One region of the Labrys sp. HAY1-8F genome, then DNA from elsewhere that is predicted to be linked to it. Evidence: predicted binding sites of a transcription regulator. Region 1 holds the regulator's gene; the other holds the start of a gene.
What was found. The regulator PhoB, encoded in region 1, activates phosphate uptake and scavenging genes when phosphate is short. The targets are predictions, from matches to a motif close to TGTCATNNANCTGTCAT.
Positions count from the first base shown of each region.

Region 1 (9,804 bases):
CGTTCCGATCGTGAACATCGAAGGTGTTTCCACCGACCAGCTCACGCTGACCGGCCCGATCATTGCCGACATCTACCAGGGCAAGATCACCAAGTGGAACGATCCGAAGATCGCCGAGCTCAACAAGGATGTGAAACTCCCCGATCTCGACATCGCTCCGGTCTACCGCGCCGACGGCTCGGGCACGACCTATGTGTTCACGTCCTACCTTTCTGCCGTGAGCCCCGACTGGAAGAGCGGCATCGGCGCCGCCACCTCGGTGCAGTGGTCGGCCGGCTCGGGCGCCAAGGGCAATGACGGCGTCGCCGGTGCGGTGAAGAACACCCAGGGCGCCATCGGCTATGTCGAATATGTCTATGCCGCCAACAACAAGCTGACCACCACGCAGCTCCAGAACAAGGACGGCAAGGTCATCAAGCCGACCGTTCCGGCGTTCCAGGCCGCCGCCTCCAAGGCCGACTGGAAGGGTGCCAAGGACTTCGCCGTCTCCATGATCGATGTCGGTGGAGAGACCTCCTGGCCGATCGTCTCCACCACCTTCATCCTGTTGCCGAAGGATCCCAAGGACGCCAAGCAGTCCGCCGAAGTCCTGAAGTTCTTCGACTGGGCCTACAAGGATGGCTCCGCCACCGCCGAAAAGCTCCACTACATCCCGCTGCCCAAGGACGTCATCGACACCGTTCGCACGGCCTGGAAGAGCGAAGTGAAGGCTGCCGACGGCAAGGCTGTCTACGAATAAGTTGAACGCGACCCGGCGCAACCTTGCGCCGGGTCGTCTTCCCAAAAGCGTTTTGCGATTTGGCGGAATCGCCAGGAATCGCAAAGACGCGTCGAACCAAAGAATCAGAGCAAACCAGCGTTTTCGTCTAAACGCGCTTTGCTCCCGTCGAAACACAGGCCGGAATATCGCCATGAGCGCCATAGCCGACTCCTCGCTGGACGCATCCAACTCGGCTGCAAAGGTCACGCAGGGTTCTCCCTCGCCCGGCGCCAAGACGGTTCCTGGCGCCAACCTGGATCCCATCTTCAAGGCCGCCCTCTATGGTTGCGGCTCTCTCGTGCTTATCCTGCTCTGCTCGATCGTCGTGCTGCTGTTCTATGGCGGCTGGCCGGCGCTGGCCCATTTCGGGCCGAGCTTCTACTGGTCAACCGCCTGGAACCCCGTCACCGAGAAATTCGGCGCCGGCGTGATGATCTATGGCACGCTGTTCACCGGCCTGCTGGCGCTGATCATCGCCTTGCCGATGTCCTTCGGCATCGCCTTCTTCCTGACCGAGATCGCGCCGCAGAGCGTGCGGCGGCCGATCGGCATTGCCATCCAGCTCCTGGCGGCCGTGCCCTCGATCATCTTCGGCATGTGGGGCTCGCTGATCGTGGCGCCGATCCTGGCCCAGACGATCTATCCGCCGATCATCTCCGTCCTCTCGCATGTGCCGGTGCTCGGCTATCTGTTCAAGGGCCCCACCAACGGCGCCGGCATGCTGACCGCCGGCATCATCCTGGCCCTGATGATCATTCCCTTCATCACCGCAATGTTCGTCGAGATCCTCGAAGCCGTGCCCGCCATGCTGAAGGAATCGGCCTACGGCGTCGGCGCCACCACCTATGAGGTCTTCCGCAACGTCTCGGTGCCCTATGGCCGGACCGCGCTCGTCGGTGCCGTGATGCTCGGCTTCGGCCGTGCCCTCGGCGAGACCATGGCGGTGACCTTCGTCATCGGCAACGCCAACCGCATATCAGCATCGCTGTTCTCCTCGGGGGCGACCATCGCCTCCACCATCGCCAACGAATTTCCCGACGCGCCTGCCGGCTCGCTGCGCAGCCAGTCGCTGCTGGAGCTCGGTTTCGTGCTCTTCGTGATTTCCTTCATCGTGCTTGCGATCTCCCGCATGCTCGTGCGCGCCAACGCCAAGTAAGGGAGAGCATCATGGCCCATCTCGCCCACGGCAACGCCCGCCTCGCCCGCCGTCGTGCCCTCGACTACGCCTACAAAGTCGTCTCCATCGGCTTTGCCGCGATCTCCCTTCTGGCGCTCGCCTGGATCCTGTACACCCTGCTGCGCGAGGGCCTGCCCTCGCTGACCATGGACCTCTTCACCAAGGACATGGCTGATGGCGGCCTGCGCAATGCCATCGTCGGCTCTTTCGCCATGGTCTTGCTCGCCCTCCTCATCGGCGCGCCGATCGGCATCATGGCTGGCACCTTCCTCGCCGAGGCGGGGCGCGGCAGCAAGTTCGCCGACGCGGTGCGCTTCATCAACGACATCCTGCTTTCGGCGCCGTCCATCCTGATCGGCCTGTTCGTCTACCAGATGATCGTGGTGACGACGGGCGGCTTCTCCGGCTGGGCCGGCGTGGTCGCCCTCGCCATCATCATCCTGCCGGTGGTCGTGCGCACCACTGAGGACATGCTGGCCCTGGTGCCGATCAGCCTGCGCGAAGCCGCCTTCGCGCTGGGGTCGCCGATGTGGAAGGTCATCACCTCCGTGACCTGGCGCTCGGCCCGCACCGGTATCGTCACCGGCATCCTGCTGGCCCTGGCCCGCGCCGCCGGCGAGACCGCACCCCTGCTGCTGACAGCCTTCGGCAATTCCAACTGGTCGCTCAACCTCGGCAATGCCTTTGCCAGCTTGCCGGCCGCCATCTACCAGCTCGCGCCCTATCCCGACCCCAAGGCCGTCTTGGTGGCCTGGAGCGGCGCCCTCCTCATCACCGCCGGCGTGTTGGCGCTCAATATCCTGACCCGCTTCGTGCTCGCTCCCAAGAAATGAGTGATCCCATGTCCGCTACTCCACAAGCCTCCATCGCGGTTGCCGAACGCCCCGTCGCCAATCCAGCCGCTGCCGTGAAGCTCAAGGTCGAGAATCTCGACTTCTTCTATGGCGAGAAGCATGCGCTCAAGGGCATCAATCTCGACATGATCGACCGGCAGGTCACGGCCATGATCGGTCCTTCCGGCTGCGGCAAGTCCACCCTGCTGCGCGTGCTCAACCGCATGTACGACCTCTATCCGGGCCAGACTGCCAAGGGCCGCGTGCTGCTCGATGGTCAGAACGTCATCGGCAAGGAGATCGATCCGGCAGTGCTGCGCGCCCGCATCGGCATGGTGTTCCAGAAGCCCACGCCCTTCCCGATGTCGATCTATGACAACATCGCCTTCGGCGTTCGCCTGCATGAGTCGATCTCCAAGGCGGAAATGGACAGCCGAGTCGAATGGTGCCTGACCAAGGCCGCCCTGTGGAACGAAGTCAAGGACCGCCTGCACGCCTCCGCGCTCGGCATGTCCGGTGGCCAGCAGCAGCGCCTGTGCATCGCCCGCACCATCGCGGTGAAGCCCGAAGTCGTGCTGCTGGACGAGCCGACCTCCGCGCTCGATCCGATCTCGACCGCCAAGATCGAGGAACTGATCGACGAATTGAAGCGGGACTTCACCATCGTCATCGTCACGCACAATATGCAGCAGGCGGCGCGTTGCGCGGATGTGACGGCCTTCTTCTATCTGGGTGACCTCATCGAGGTCGGCCAGACCAACAAGATGTTCACCACCCCGAACGACAGCCGTACACAGGATTACATCACCGGCCGCTTCGGCTGATCCCTCGGCCAGCGTCGAATTCATTTGGAGGCGGCATGTCCGACCACATCGTTACATCCTTTGATCAGGAATTGCGCGAATTGCGCAACATGATCGCCGAAATGGGTGGCTATGCAGAGAAGAGCGTAGCCGACAGCGTCGAAGCCCTGCTCAAGCGCGACACCCAGCGCGCCAAGGCCGTGATCGAGCTCGATCTGGCGATCGACAAGCTCCAGCGCCAGGTCGAGGACCGGGCTATCCTGGTCATCGCCAAGCGCCAGCCACTGGCACTCGACCTGCGCGAAATCGTCTCGGCCCTGCGGGTGGCCAACGATCTCGAACGCATCGGCGACCTCGGCAAGAACGTCGCCAAGCGCGTGGTGGCCATCCACAGCCATGCGCAGCCGGCCCAGCTCTTCGGCGGTTTCGACCATATGGCTGACCTGGTGCTCGAGCAGCTCAAGCAGGTCCTCGACGCCTTCGCCCAGCGCAATGTCGAAGAAGCGCTCTCGGTCTGGAGTTCGGACGGCGAGATCGATGCGATGTACACCTCGCTGTTCCGCGAATTGCTGACCTACATGATGGAAGATCCGCGCAATATCGGCTTCTGCACCCATCTGCTGTTCTGCGCCAAGAACATCGAGCGCATCGGCGACCATGCCACCAACATCGCCGAAACGGTGCATTACCTGGTGACCGGTGAATCGCCGGCCGGCGAGCGGCCCAAGGCGGACAACAGCACCGATCTCGTCGACCTTCCTGTGCCGGCTAAGTAACAAGGGATAGGCCATGCCTCCCAAGGTTCTGATCGTCGAGGACGAAGAAGCACTGACCTTGCTGCTGCGCTACAATCTCGAAGCCGAAGGCTATGAGGTCGACAGTGTGGCGCGCGGTGACGATGCCGAGATCCGCCTGCGCGAAAGCGTGCCGGATCTGGTATTGCTGGACTGGATGCTGCCGGGGTTGTCGGGTATCGAATTGTGCCGGCGCATCCGCATGCGGCCGGAAACCGAGCGCCTGCCCGTGATCATGCTCACGGCGCGTGGCGAGGAAACCGAGCGTGTGCGGGGTCTGGCCACCGGCGCCGACGATTATGTCGTCAAGCCCTTCTCCGTGCCGGAACTCTCGGCCCGCGTGCGCGCTCTGCTGCGTCGGGCCAAGCCCGATCACGTCGCCTCCCTGCTCAAGGCCGGTGACATTTCCCTCGACCGCGAGACCAAGCGCGTTCATCGCGGCAATCGCGAGATCCGCCTCGGCCCGACCGAGTTCCGTCTGCTCGAATTCCTGATGCAGGCGCCGGGACGCGTATTCGCACGCGAGCAATTGCTCGACAGCGTCTGGGGCCGCGACGTCTATATCGACGAGCGCACGGTCGACGTGCATGTCGGGCGACTGCGCAAGGCGATGAACCGCACGCGCGAGATCGACCCGATCCGCACGGTTCGCGGCGCCGGCTATTCCTTCGACGAGACCTTCGCCAAGCAGGCCTAGGACGGATATTTCATCGCCCGACACCAAGGCCGGCGGCTCACCGCCGGCCTTGTCGCATCACGTACCCGGTACTCGCCCGATCTAGGCGATTTCAGAGGCTTGCGATAAGACGACTTGCCAAAGAAAATGCCGGGGTTGCCATGATCCGTTCCTTGCTCGTCGCGTCGCTTTTGACTGCCAGTTCGTTGGCGCTGCTTCCCAGCGATGCCGCAGCGGCCAAGCTCAAGAAAACCTTGTGTTCGGGCGAGTTCGGTACCGGCTCCGGCTTGGCAGGCTCCTATATCGGCAAGGATTGCTTCATCGCAGCCGACAGCGACATGCAGGAGCAGGTCGCCGGTATCTGCAAGGAAGGCTCGCGATGCGAGGTCGAGGCCATGGTGGAGGTCGCACCCGATGGCAGCAGGCAGATCAGGACCGTCTTGTCCGTCAGGCAGGCCGGACGCGCGCCCGCCACGCACACGTCCTATGCCCAGAAGGCGGGCAACTATGCCGACGGCATCTATGCCTTGCAGGACGATGGCTGCGACAAGCAGGGGGCGACGCCAGGCAACCGGGTTTCCGTGCAGCTTCTACGGGCAGCCGGTCCTGCCATCCAGCTCTACGGCAAATATTGCGCGGTCATCGAGGCCGATGGCGAGGAGCCTTCCAGCGCCAAGTTCCAGGCGACGCTGCAGCTTCGATGCGGCAGCTCGCCGGCGCAGGACCAGGCCCTGCGAAGCGGCCGCTCCGGCACGGCGGAAACCATCGTGATGACCCCCGCCCCCGAGCGGCAGCTGTGGCTCGATGAAGACACATTGATCCGTTGCCCGATCAAGCGCGCCTATACACCGCAATGGTGGATCGAGGCCCCGCCCTTCAATGGCCGCTATCCCCAATAGCTTCTGCAGGCGCCGATATCAGCCCAGAGCCGCCAGGCGCCCTTGCAGATAACGGCGGATGACGGGATCACTCTCCAGCCCGATCGCCCGCGAATAGGCGTTGCGGGCCTCCTCCTGCCTTGCGGCGCGGGCCAGCAAGTCCGCGCGTGCAGCCCAATAAGGCTGGTAATCGGCGATCCGCCTGTCGCTGGCGACCTCGTCGAGCCCGGCCAATCCGGCTTGCGGTCCTGCAAGACGGGCGAGCGCTACGGCTCTGTTGATGGCAGCGACAGGGGACGCGGTCAGTAGTACCAAGGCCTCATACAGCGTGACGATCGCGGCCCAGTCCGTCGTCGCGCAGATGCGCCTATTGGCATGGGCCGATTGCAGCGCGGCTTCGAGCTGATAGCGACCGATCTGTCGCGCCTGCCCGGCCCTGGCGAGCAAAGCCTCAGCCTCCTCGATCAGGGCGGCATCCCAAAGCGTGGTATCCTGCTGTTCCAACGGGATATAGTCGCCGACCGGGCTACGGCGTGCAGCCCGCCTGGCCTCGGCATGCAGCATCAGGGCCAGCAGGCCGAGCACTTCCGGCTCGCCGGGCAGGAGCGAGACCAGCAACCGGCCGAGCCAGATGCCTTCCACCGACAGATTGCGCTCGCGGGCCTGCGCCCCTTCGGGATCGGCCCAACCCTCGGCATAGACGGCATAGACGGCCTCCAATACCGCTTCGAGACGACCGGGCAACTCATCGGGTTCCGGGATCCGGAAGGGGATGGCGGCCTGCTTGATCTTGAGCTTGGCCCGCACCAATCTCTGGCTCATCGCCGCAGGTGAAACTAGGAAGGCGCTGGCGATCGCGCCGGCGTCGAACCCCAATATCGTCTGCAGGATCAAGGGCGCGCGCACGGCGGCATCGAGCGAGGGATGAGCACAAGCGAACATCAGGCGCAGGCGCTCATCGGGAATGACAGGCTGTTCGGCCTGCTCGGAGGCGAGGGCCTCGACATGGCGGATGACCTCGTCCGCCTTTTCGCCGCGCAGCTTGGCGCGGCGGGCCGCGTCGATCTGCCGGCGCCGGGCCGCGGTCAGGAGCCAGGCTTCGGGATTGGCGGGCACACCCCCCGCCGGCCAATGTTCCAAAGCCGCCGCAAAGGCGTCGGCCAGGGCGTCCTCCGCCCCCGCAATGTCGCCCGAACGTGCCGCGAGAAGGGCGACGAGCCTGCCATAGCTGCGTCGCGCGACGATTTCGGCAAGTTCGACGGCGGGGGCGGAAGGCACCGGATCGGCTCGCTTGGTTCAATAATCCTTGGGGTCCCACACCGGCCGGACCTCGATGGTACCGATGGCTGCACTCGGGCAACGCGCAGCCCAGCCGATCGCGGCATCCAGGTCCGGCACATCGATGATGTAGAAACCGCCGAGTTGTTCCCTGGTGTCGGCGAAGGGGCCGTTGAGCACCTGGGTCTTGCCGTCGGCGAGGCGCACGGTCGTCGCCGCAGACGTTGGGCGCAGACGGCTCCACGGGCCGAGAGCACCGGCCGATCTGAGGGCCTCCGTATAGGCCTGATAGGCGGCCAGCACAGCCTGCTTATTGGCGGGGTCCACCTTCAGCATGGCTTCTTCGTTGCTGTAGATCAGAATCGCGAACTGCATGGGTCTCTCCTGTCTCCGCCGGCGCATGATGCGCCGGCATGACAATGACGCGCCATCCCGTTCGCTTTCGACAGCAGGACGAAAATTATGCGCTCGCCTTGGTGAGTTGCTCGATCTCGCCCGAACCTAGATTGAGTTCGGTCGCCTTGATCAGGTCCCCAAGTTGCTCGACGCTGGTGGCGCTGGCGATCGGAGCGACGATGCCGGGCCTTGCGATAAGCCAGGCAATGGCGACCTGGGCCGGTGTGGCGCTCTTGGCCTCGGCTACCGCATCGAGAGCGGCCAGGATGCGCAGGCCCCGCTCGTTGAGATAATTGGCCATCTCGCCGCCACGCGCGTTGCTCTTGGCGAAATCGGCCTCACTGCGATATTTGCCGGAGAGGAACCCCCTCGCCAGCGAGAAATAGCTGGTCACGCCGATCTCGTTCTTGAGACAGAACGCCTCGAGTTCGTTCTCATAGCCGGCGCGGTCATAGAGATTGTAGTGCGTCTGCAGATTCTCGAAACGCGGCCACATCTCCTTGGTGCTGATAGCCAGCGCCTTGAACATGGTGTTGGCGCTATGATTGGAATTGCCGATCACGCGCACCTTGCCGGCCTTGATCAACTCGTCATAGGCGGAGAGCGTTTCTTCCAGATCCACCTCCGGATCCTCCCAATGGGAGAGGTAGAGGTCGATGTAATCGGTTTGCAGGCGCCGCAGGGAATCCTCGGCCGCCTTGAGGATATAGTCGCGCGACAGGCCCTTCTTACCGGGCCCCATTTCCGAGCCGACCTTGGTGGTGAGCACGATGTCGGCGCGATTGCCGCGGGCCTTCATCCATTTGCCGATGATGGCTTCAGACTCACCGCCCTGATTGCCGGGAACCCAGGCCGAATAGACATCCGCCGTGTCGATCAGGTTGAAGCCGCCCCCAACGAAAGCATCGAGGACAGCGAAGGAGGCTTTCTCATCCGCGCTCCAGCCGAAGACATTGCCGCCCAGGCCCAACGGAGCAACCGAAAGATCAGACCGCCCAATCGCACGTTTTTCCATAAATGCTCTCCATGATCATGACAAAATATGGACCTGACCGGCACGAAAGCGTGCCGGCTCGGCCTCCAGGGCCGCAGGGAACTCAAATCGAATAGGTCAGTTCCTGTTCCCCGCCACCTGCCCGACGCATCTCTTCCACCGACATGTTGTCGAGCAGGTCGGAAGAAAGGTCCCGCACACGCCGCATCAAAAGGCGTACGGTGCAACCTGGAACATCCGGGCAGTCGAGGCAAGGCTGATAAGCGGTGTGGCTGGCGCAGGCGATCGGCGCGAGCGGACCGTCGAGGACCCGGATGGCATTGCCGACGCTGATCTGGCTGGCCTCGCGGGCCAGCATATAGCCACCGCCCTTGCCTTTCTTGGAGCGCACGATGCCGGCCACGCGCAACTCACCCAGGATCGCATCGAGAAACTTCTTGGGAATGCGGTTTGCCTCGGCGATTTCCTGGCTTTGCGCCGTCTCGCCGGCCGGCAGGCCGGCCAGATGCGCCAGCGCCTTGAGACCATATTTGCCCTTGTTCGTCAGCATCGCCCTGATTGCTCCGCGTGACAGAAGTCTATCCTGTCTATCACGAATATAGGGATTATCGATCGAATCGGAAGGTCTACCCCAACGAAGGAGGGGCTCGAAACCAAGGCGCATGTGGAAAGAAAGATGCAGGCGAGGACGCCCGTGATCGCAAAGAAGGATCTCAGCTCATCTCAGGCAAGGTCTTGGGCCTGCCCGGCGGTTCGGGAGAGAGATCCTCGTAGAGCCCCTGGGCCTCACTGGCAGGCCCCCGGCGCTCACCGAGCGCGAGAATGCGATAGACCCTGACGGTACGCTCCAGCGCGATGGTCAGAACATCCTCGGGCTTGACCGCCTTGGCAGGCGTATCAATTCGGGTGCCGTTGAGGCGGACATGACCGTCCGCCACCAATCTTGCTGCCAGAGAGCGTGTCTTCACGACACGCGCATGCCAGAGCCATTTATCGATCCGAAGACGATCCTGGCTGCCGGCCTGGTCCATGAATCAGGTTCCCAAATCAGGTTCCTTGAATCCGGTTCTCGGGATCAGCTCTTGTCCGACTTGCCGCCCTGCATCTGCTCCTTCAAGGCAAGGAGCTTGGCGAAGGGCGAGTTCGGATCCGGGGCGCGATTGGACTCGCGTCCCTGCGGCTTGGAGTCGCTCGACCAGTTGCGCGGACGCTCAC
Region 1 is NZ_JBPGWZ010000002.1:2,229,798-2,239,601, forward strand. Features, by position in the region: gene pstS (phosphate ABC transporter substrate-binding protein PstS) at 1-739, shown strand, start outside; gene pstC (phosphate ABC transporter permease subunit PstC) at 912-1,916, shown strand; gene pstA (phosphate ABC transporter permease PstA) at 1,928-2,770, shown strand; gene pstB (phosphate ABC transporter ATP-binding protein PstB) at 2,767-3,594, shown strand; gene phoU (phosphate signaling complex protein PhoU) at 3,630-4,349, shown strand; gene phoB (phosphate regulon transcriptional regulator PhoB) at 4,363-5,064, shown strand; gene ACR9ZN_RS19420 (hypothetical protein) at 5,205-5,942, shown strand; gene ACR9ZN_RS19425 (RNA polymerase sigma factor) at 5,961-7,199, opposite strand; gene ACR9ZN_RS19430 (YciI family protein) at 7,218-7,574, opposite strand; gene ACR9ZN_RS19435 (aldo/keto reductase) at 7,660-8,610, opposite strand; gene ACR9ZN_RS19440 (RrF2 family transcriptional regulator) at 8,693-9,139, opposite strand; gene ACR9ZN_RS19445 (RNA-binding S4 domain-containing protein) at 9,303-9,620, opposite strand; gene ACR9ZN_RS19450 (helicase-related protein) at 9,665-9,804, opposite strand, start outside.

Region 2 (9,804 bases), 3.0 Mb from region 1:
GTCGGCCGTCAGCCACACCGTGTTCTTCACGCCGGCCGCCTTGATGAAGCGCAGGAGATCGGCGAATTCGAGCTCGCGGCCGAGCGGCTTGCCATTGTCGTTGTTGGAGACGGCTTCGAAGCCCTTCTTCTGGTCGGCCTTGTCCCACACCACCAGAGCGAGCGGCATGTCGGCGGCGATCACCTTCCAGGTCGCCTTGGAGTTGGCGAGTTCGCGCTTGAGCCAGGCAAGCTGCTCGGCGCCGAGGAAGGCGGCTTCCCCACCTTCCGTGGCCTGCAGATTGTCGCCGTTGGGGCCGCGATAGGTGCGCATGTCGAGCATGAAGACGTCGAGCAGCGGGCCATAGGGGATCTTGCGATAGACCCGGCGCGGCTCGGCCAAAGTGGTGGCGATCGGCATATATTCGTGGAAGGCCTGTGCGCCGCGCGCCGCCAGGGCCGCAATCGACTTTTCCTTGTAGCGATCATCGCTGAGCAGGTCCTTGGAGGACGACCAGTTGTTGGTCACCTCATGGTCGTCCCACTGGGTGACGACAGGAACCTGCTGGTAGAGCGCGCGGAAATTCTTGTCCATGAGGTTGTATTTGTACTGTCCGCGATATTCGTCGAGGGTTTCGGCGACCTTGGACTTTTCCGGCGTGACGATGTTCTTCCAGATGGTGCCGTCAGGCAGCTTCACCTCGGGCTTGATCACGCCGTCGGCATAGATGTTGTCACCGGAATGGATGAAGAAATCCGGGTTGTGCTTGAGCATGGCCGAATAGATCTTCATGCCGCCACGGTCGGCATCGATGCCCCACCCCTGGCCGGCGGTATCGCCGGACCAGACGAAGGAGACGTCACGCAGCCCGGCCGGAGCCGAGCGCAGATGTCCGGTGACGACCTCGCTCTCGACGCCGGTATGGGCGAGATCCTGGAAGCGCACGCGGTAGAAGATCTCCTGGTCCGCCGGCAGGCCTTCCGCCAGGATCTTCACGGTGTAGTCCGTCTCGGGGGAGGCCGTCACCGTCGGCAGCCGGTTCACGGTCTTGAAACTCTCGGTGGTCGACCATTCGAAGATCGCATTGGCTGGGCGGTCGGTGCGTGACCACAGCACGGCTCTGTCGCCGGCTACGTCGCCCGACTGCAGGCCGGCCGTAACCTGGGGACGATCGGCGGCACGGGAGACCCCCGGCATCGCCAGCGAACCCGTTGCACCGAGAAGGCCGGTTGCGGCGGTTGCGGTCAGGAAGCGGCGGCGGGACAAAGGTCTTTCGATGAAGCGCATGGCGACTCTCCGGCTTGAATTGCGCTCCTTCTTGGCCACCGACATGACAGAGGCATGTCAAATAGTTGGAGGAATTGTAAACTGTGCTCGAGAGGGGCGGTGAACGGGTCTCATGCGGTGGCCTGCAGCAAAAATTCACAGGCGGCGCGCATCGGGTTATGGCATAGGGAGACGGGGATCTTCCATGCAGCAGACCGGGTATTTTATGACTTTCTTGAAGAAATCTGAGCGTAAGCACCGTGTTGCGCGCAAGGCAATGCTGGTGAGCGTCGCGCTGATCGGGTTGGTCTCGCCGCCGGCAATGGCAGAACCTGCCACCGAGCAGGGAGCCAAGGCGATCCGAGAAGAGATTGCTCGCTATCTTGGCCCGAAAGTGATCGAGAAGGGTATTGTCACGGTCAAGCCCCATGGCGACAGCTACGATCTCGTCTACGATCTCAGCAGCAGCAAGCTCGGCCTGCCTGCTGACGGTGCACAATTCAGCTTCGGTCCGCTTGCCACCCGCCTTACGCCGCAGGGAGGTGGCAAATATGTCTTCGAGCAGACGGTGCCTTCGCTCGATTTCGTCTACAAATCGGGCAAGGCCGGCCCTCAGAGCGAACTGGTCCAGCGCCTGAAGAATTGCATCGGAAAGGGCGTTTTCGACCCCAAGGCCGTGCAATTCACCGATCAAACAATGAGCTGCGAGTCGGCCGTCTTCACGATGCGCTCGCCCATCGAGGACATCGACGCCAGCGTCGGCAAGATCGATTTCACCATCACCGGAAAGGTGGGGGATGCCAGCAAGACGGACCTGAACATGACGGGCGACCTCCTGGACCTCGTCGAGACGGTCACCGTCAAAGATCCGGCCAACCCTGCCCCTCCCATGGTGCTGCGCGCCGATCGCGTGCACGAGACCTTCGTAGCCAGTGGCTTCAGCAGCCCGCAGTTCATGCAGGCCCTCGCCTATTTCGCGGCCCGCAAGGCTGGCGACAATGGCAAGGCGGCCCAGGAGCAGGCGCGGGCCAAGCTGAAGGCCGTATTGCCATTGTGGCAAACGCTGACCGCGCAGATCCGCTATGACAACATGACGGTGGGGACGCCCAAGGGCATCATCAAGATTGCCTCGGTGGATACCAATCTCGCCTCGAACGGCTTGGTGAAGACAGGTAATGTCGGCCTGAATCTGGCCATGAACGGTCTCGTCCTGCCGGACGGCATGATGCCCGACTGGGCCAAGTCCCTGGTTCCGGAAAAAGCTACCCTCGATTTCAACCTGACAGGGCTCGATCTCGAGACGATCGCCGGCAAGATGATCGAAGCTGGCACCGATGCAAAACCTGCCCAGGCCGACGCCTTAAAAGCGGTGCTGATGCCCTTGCTTCTGGCGAACCAGCCCAAGCTCACCTTCGGCCAGAGCCTGACGGCGCCCGCCTACGATGTGAAGGGGCAGGGGGAAACCTCATTGCTGCCTGCCCAGCAGGGCAAGGCGACGGTCTCTACCTCCAATCTGGATGGAATCGCCGCCGCTCTCGGAAAGGCCGGTGGCTCCGACCCCGGGCCGCAGCGCGCCGCCATGGGCATCGCCTTCCTGAAGGGCCTGGCGAAGACCGGGCCTGACGGCCGGCTGACCTGGGATATCGACTTCGACAGTCTCGCCCGCAAGGTCACTGTGAACGGCCAGTCCTTCGGGCCGGGTGCGCAGAAATAGGGCGCCTTCAACCTGCAAGCTGTGCGTTCGGAGGGTGGCCTTCCCTGAAAGGCCGCCCTCTTCGCGTCTAGAGTACCGAGGCGATCAGGCAAGCTCCTTGGACAGCAAATGGCGGACTTCCGTTACCAGGGCCGATTCGCCGGCCTGGGGCGGCAGGATGGAGAATTCGATGTCGGGCATGGCCGGAAGGCCGAAACCGGCGTCGAGAATGGCCATGCCGGCCGGTATGGCGGAACGGTTGAGGCAGGCCACGCCCAGGCCGGCGGCGAGCGCCAGATGCAGGCCGGCGACCCCGGCAGCCGAATGGGCGATCTCATAGTCGATGTCGCCCTGGTTGAGCGTGCGGATGATCAGGCGCTGCAGCGCGCAGGCCTCGGGAAGCACCACCAGCGGCAGGCGCTGGCTGCCATCGAGCGCAAGGGTGGGAGAGGCCACCCAGGACAGGGGTTCGCGGCCGAGCCGGATGCGGCCGTCCTCGCCCGGCGTGTCGTCGTCGAGAAGGCGCATCGACAGGCCGATGTCGAAGTCGCGGCGGCTCTCGATCATCAAGCTCTGGCGGGTGGAGACATGCAGCCTGAGTTGCGGATAGCGCTCGCGCAGGCGCTTGAGCAGCAGCGTGATCGTCGCCGGGCGGAAATAGTCGGTGATGGCCAGGCGCAGATCGCCGGCAAGTGGCATGCCCAGGACATCGCGAAAAGCTTCCTCGCTGAGCGCCAGCAGCCGGCGCGCATGCACGACCAGGCGCTCGCCCGCCGGCGTGAGGCTTGCACCGAATTTGCCGCGCACCAGCAAAGTCACGCCGCAATGCTGCTCGAGCTTGCGCATCTGTTCGCTGACGGCCGATTGCGAGCGGTGGACCCGTGGCGCCGCTGCCGACAAGCTGCCTGTTTCGGCGATGGCGACGAGCGTTTGCAGCAGGTCGAGGTCGAAGGGGCGCATTTATTCATCCTATTTTCCGATGGATAATATCATATCTTCCTGCTTTTCCGAATGAAAGCTTCGCTTCATACAGGCGCTGTCCCCCATGAAGGAGCTGACATGCCCGGTATCTTTCTCACCGTTTCCGGCCAGGCCGACGGCAGCCTCACCCGCCGCCTTGCCGACGAAGTCGCGCGTCTCACCTGCACCGTTCTGCGCAAAGAGCCCGATCACACCCTGGTGACGGTCGACTATCTGCCGCATGAGCAATGGTTCATTGCGGGGCAGTCCCTGGCGGAGCTCGGCAAGAACTCGTTCCGCCTGGAAGTGACGGTCACCGACGAGACCAATACCCGGGAGGAGAAGGCCGCCTTCCTCGCCCAGGCCTTTGAGCTGCTGTCGGCGATAATTGGAAACGTTCATTCCCATTCCAATGTCCACATCGTGGATTGCCGGGCGACGACCTATGGCTATGGCGGCATCACCCAGGATCGCCACTACCATGAGAGCGCGAGAGGATGACCGCCTCGGCGGGCAGTCGGAGTTTCGAATGTCTAGTCTACGTTTGTATATGTTCCAGTCCGGCACCCAGCGCTGCAAGCTGCACCACATCAAGATGAACCAGGGCGAGGGGGAGGACTACGAGATCCCGGTTCCCTGGTTCCTGGTGATGCATCCAAAGGGAGCCGTGCTGATCGACGGAGGTCTGGCGGCTGAAGGCCTTGCTGATCCCGGTGCCTATTGGGGTGGCAGCGTCGAAGTCTTCCGGCCGGTGATGACGTCCGAACAAGGCTGCCTCGCCCAGCTTCAGGCTCTCGGCGTCCAGCCCGGCAATATCCGCTTCGTGTTGCTCTCGCACCTGCATTCGGACCATAGCGGCGCCGTCGGCCGCTTTCCCAACGCCACGCACATCGTGCAGCGCCGGGAATATGAGTACGCCTTCGCCCCCGACTGGTTCGCAGCGGCAGCCTATGTCCGCCGTGACTTCGACCGGCCGGGCCTCGCCTGGCAGTTCCTCGAGGGGGAGGCGACCGACGATTTCGATCTCTATGGCGATGGCAGCATCCGGATCCTATTCACCCCAGGGCATTCGCCCGGCCATCAATCCGTGCTGGTCAACCTTCCGAACAGCGGGCCGTTCCTGCTGGCGATCGATGCCGCCTATACCTGGGACCACTGGAACGAGAAGGCGCTGCCGGGCCTGATGTGCTCGGCCAGCGACGTGGCGCGGTCGGTACGCAAGCTGCGTTTCCTCGCCGACCGGGTGGGGGCGACCGTGGTGCCGGGCCACGATCCCGAGGCCTGGACCGGGTTCAGGCAGGCCCCGCACTTCTACGACTGACGCGCCCGTTCCCCAGCATGTCTGCCCGCTCAGGCCTCCAGCGCCTGGGCGAGGTCGGCGATCAAGTCCTCGGCATTCTCGATGCCGACGCTGAGCCGGATGGTCGCGTCGGTCACGCCGAGCTGGGCCCTCAGTTCGGCCGGTACGCCCGAATGGGTGGTCGAGGCGGGATGGCTGGCCAGCGACTCGGTGCCGCCGAGGCTGACGGCGAGCTTGAACACCTTGAGTGCGTTGAGCAGCCGGAAGGCCTCGGCCTGGCCGCCCTTGATCTCGATCGAGAAGGTCGAGCCGGCGCCGGTGCATTGGCGCTCGAATACCCGTCGCGCCGGGCTGTCTTCCGGCAGTGCGTGCAAGGCATGCACGGCGGCGACGCCGGCATGAGCGGCCAGGAAGTCGGCAACGGCAATCGCATTGCGTGCAGCCGCCTGCATGCGCAGCGACAAGGTTTCGAGCGAACGGCCGAGCATCCAGCAGGTGTGGGGATCGAGCTGGGTACCGATGGCGCTGCGCAAGGCGCGCACGGGCTTCAGCACGGCCTTGCTGCCGATGGCCGCGCCGGCGATCAGGTCGCTGTGGCCGCCGATATATTTGGTAGCCGAATAGACCACGATATCGATGCCATGGCCGAGGGGGCGCTGGAAGAGCGGACCCAGCAGTGTATTGTCGCAGACGATCACCGGCCGCGCACCCTGGAGCTCGGCGATGCGATCGGCCGCCTCGCTGATGAGGGAGAAATCGACCAGGGTGTTGACCGGATTGGACGGGGTCTCGATCAGGATGACGCTGACACGGCCCGCCGTCATCGCCTTGTCGGCCGCCTCACTGATTGTTGCGGCATGCAGACCGTCGATGAAACCCGTGTGCCCGATGCCGAAATCGGCAAGTGTACGGGCGAGCAACGTCTCGGTGCCGCCATAGAGCGGCTGGCTATGCAGCACGACATCGCCGGGACGGGCATAGGCCAGCACAGCCATGGAGATGGCCGCCATGCCCGAGGAGAACAGCAGGGCGGCTTCGCCGCCCTCATAGATGGCGAGGCGATCCTCGACGATCTCGGTGTTGGGATGGTTGAAGCGCGAATAGACCAGGCCAGCCGCACTGCCGGCGGGGGGCGAGCGTCGGCCGGAGGTATAGTCGAAGAAATCGCGACCATCCTCGGCCGATTGGAACACGAAGGTGGAGGTGAGGAATACCGGTGGCTTCACCGAGCCTTCCGACAGGGCCGGGTCATAGCCATAACCCAGCATCAGGGTTTCGGGATGCAGGGGATGATTGCCCAATGTGCGCTTGTGGCTGCGATCGACGGCCATGACCGGCTCCTCTCACGGATTGCCTCGCTGGTGGTCCGTGGGATGGTGCTGCCGGCGAGGTCAGTTTGTCAAAAGGCGAGGCGATGGAGGGATGGAAAAGGGGCGGGAAACGTGGCCGGGTGGATTGGCACACGTCGCTCTTCAGTCCCCTTGTGCGGCAAGCCTCGGCGTGCCGAGCTTGAACCAGGCCTTGGCGATCCTGCCGTCCTCGACCTCGTAGATCGCCATCACGTCGACCTCGCCTCGGCCCTCTGGGAAATTGCGGGTGACGATTTCGCGGTCCACCACCAGGGTGCCGACCGAGAGCCGGCCGATCAGCTTGCCGTGCAAATCGGGTTCGCGAAAACGAACGAGGTGGCGGGCCCGGATTTCGGCGGCGCCCGCCGCCAGCAAGGTCGAAGGATGCTCGAAGACCAGCGCATCCTCATGCCAGAAGGTCATGAAGGCTTCGATGTCGCGGGCATTATAGGCGGCGAGCTGGCCGGCAATCACGGCTTCTGCTGCGGAGGCGTCCATCTTGGTTGTCCCAAATAGGCAGGTGACACCGTTCGTCATTACGGGAGAAGGGGGCCACGTAAAGGTTAGCCCGGCAGGCCCAACGCGGCCCGCCTCTTCTTCGAGAGGCCCCGCGAGACGATCAGATGGGACTGGCGCAGATAATCGCGCAGATCCTCGTCGCTCAGGCCGGGTTCGGCGTAATGCTGGATCCATTTCATGCCGCGCGAGGCCAGATAGGGCGCCGGGCGCAGACCCGGCTGTTCTTTCAACACCTCATAGGAGATGTCGCTGACCTTGAAGGTGTAGCGCGGTTCGCCGTCCTGCTGGCCGCCGATGGCGAAGACCTTGTCGCCGACCTTCCAGACATGGGCGCCGCCCCATTGCACCACATGGCTGGTGGCCGGGAGTGTGCCGCAGAAGGCGTTGTATTCGTCGCGGGTCATGACGCCAAAGCTGGAAGCTTGCGGATGGCGACCTTGTTGTCGTGGAAAGCGCCGCCGCCGACGGGGGCGGGCGCGTCGGCCCCGGTCAAGGTGTTGATGCCCTTGCCGTCTTCATAGGCGCTGTTCGGCCAGATCGATTCCGCCACCAGCACGCCGCGGCGCAGGCCTTCGAAGAGCTTGGCATGCAGCCGCACCTTGCCGCGCGGGCTTTCCAGCTCGACCTTGTCACCATCCTCTATGCCGTGGGCGGCGGCATCGTCGGGATGGATCAGCACATCGGGCCGTTCTTCCTTGGCGAGCGAGGTCGGAGTTTCCGTGAAGCTCGAATTGAGGAAGTTCCGGGCCGGGCTGGTGGTCAGGCGGAAGGGGAAGATGTCGTCGGCCAGTTCGATCGCCGTCCAGTAATCGGGGAAGGCGGGCATGTCGTGCACGGGCCCGAACTTGGCGGGTGCCGCATAGGGGTTCTTCGGCCAGTCGGCCTTGAGGCGGAACTTGCCGTCCGGCCAGCCAAACCCCTTCAGGAAATGGGCGTCCTCGAAAGGCTGCTGCACGTCGAGCCAGCGCTTTTCCTCCAACTCGGTCAGCGTGCCGCGCTTGGAGGCTTGAAGCGTGCGGTCGATCAGCTCGCGCGGATCCATGGCAAAGGCGGGGTGCTCGGCGCCGACGCGGGCAGCGATGGCGCTGATCACCTCGTGATTGTTGCGGCATTCGCCCGGCGGCTCGATCAGCTTGGGACCAAGCAGGATGTGCTGCTGCCCGCCGCCCTGGTAGACGTCGTCATGTTCGACGAACATGGTAGCCGGCAGGATGAGGTCGGCCATGCGGGCGGTATCCGTCATCACCTGCTCATGCACCACGGTGAAGAGGTCCTCGCGGGCAAAGCCCTGCTTCACCAGGTCCTGGTCAGGCGCGACCGCCATCGGATTGGTGTTCTGGATCAGCAGCATCTTCACCGGGCCGCCGCCGCACAATGCCTCGGCATCGCCGGTGAGGATGGGGCCGATGCGGGATTGGTCGAGCTCGCGCACCTTGGGGTCGCGCACGTCCAGCCCCTCGATCAGGGTCTTGCGCCAGCCGAACATGCCCGAATTGGAATGCAGCGCGCCGCCGCCCTCATATTGCCAGGCGCCCATCACCACGGGAATGGCACTGACCGCATGCATCGAGGCCGCACCGTTGCGCGAACGGGCAAAGCCATAGCCAAGGCGGAAGAAGGTACGGGGGCGCTCGCCGAGCAGCCTGGCCAGCGCTTCGATCTCCGCTACCGGCACGCCGGTGATATCGGAAGCCCATTGCGGCGTGCGGCTGGCCAGATGGGCTTCGAACTCGGCCGGGTGATCGGCGAATTTGGCAAGATAGGCCCGGTCGGCATAGCCGTCACGGAACAGCACATGCATGAGGGCGCAGGCCAGCGCACCGTCCGTGCCCGGCTTGAGGATGATCTTGATGTCAGCCTGCTGCATGGTGGCGTTGTCATAGACGTCGACGGCCACGATCTTGGTGCCGCGCTTCTTGCGGGCAGAGGCGGCGTGGGTCATCACATTGATCTGCGTCACCACCGCATTGGTGCCCCACAGCACGATGCAGTCCGATTGAGCCATCTCGCGCGGATCGGTGCCGGTCATGCGGCCATGGCCGGCGAGATAGCCCGACCAGGACAGAGAGGTGCAGATGGTGGAATACTGGCCCGAATAGAGCTTGGCATTGCGCAGGCGGTTGATGCCGTCGCGCATGACCAGGCCCATGGTGCCGGCATAGTAATAGGGCCAGACGCTTTCGGCTCCGAAGTCGCGTTCTGCGGCCAGCATGGCCTCGGCGGTGCGGTCGAGCGCCTCGTCCCAGCCGATGCGCGTATATTGGCCCGATCCCTTTGGCCCGGTGCGCAACAGCGGATGGAGCAGGCGATCCTTGTGATGCACGCGCTCGGCATAGCGGGCGACCTTGGCGCAGATCACGCCCTTGGTGAAGCTGTTGTCGGCGGCGCCATAGACCCGGCCCATCGTGTTGCGATCGAGCACTTCGATCTCGAGGGCGCAGGTCGAGGGGCAATCATGCGGGCAGGCGGAGGCCCTGCGGATCGGGCCGAGCGGTTTGTTCATCGGGGTCTCGTCATGTCACGACGGCATCGTAAGGCGAGGGCGCTACAAGAACCAGCCCTGCCTGCGACCATTGCGAGAATTCATCGATCCATTCACACGATGAATAGGCGGAGTGCGCCTTTGGCACCACGGCTGCGTTTGTTTTATGAAGGGGCGGAAGCCACGGAGTGCCAGCCCCTCAGCTCCATCAGGTGATGGAGTGGGGCTGACACTCCAAATCCCGCTTAAATGAAAA
Region 2 is NZ_JBPGWZ010000002.1:5,263,338-5,273,141, forward strand. Features, by position in the region: gene ACR9ZN_RS33455 (alkaline phosphatase D family protein) at 1-1,266, opposite strand, end outside; gene ACR9ZN_RS33460 (hypothetical protein) at 1,529-2,959, shown strand; gene ACR9ZN_RS33465 (LysR family transcriptional regulator) at 3,044-3,898, opposite strand; gene ACR9ZN_RS33470 (tautomerase family protein) at 3,998-4,399, shown strand; gene attM (AttM family quorum-quenching N-acyl homoserine lactonase) at 4,428-5,219, shown strand; gene ACR9ZN_RS33480 (cystathionine gamma-synthase family protein) at 5,249-6,529, opposite strand; gene ACR9ZN_RS33485 (nuclear transport factor 2 family protein) at 6,671-7,045, opposite strand; gene ACR9ZN_RS33490 (MmcQ/YjbR family DNA-binding protein) at 7,111-7,470, opposite strand; gene ACR9ZN_RS33495 (molybdopterin-containing oxidoreductase family protein) at 7,467-9,569, opposite strand.
Region 2: the regulator PhoB is predicted to act here: its motif matches at 1,310-1,326, upstream of ACR9ZN_RS33455 (alkaline phosphatase D family protein).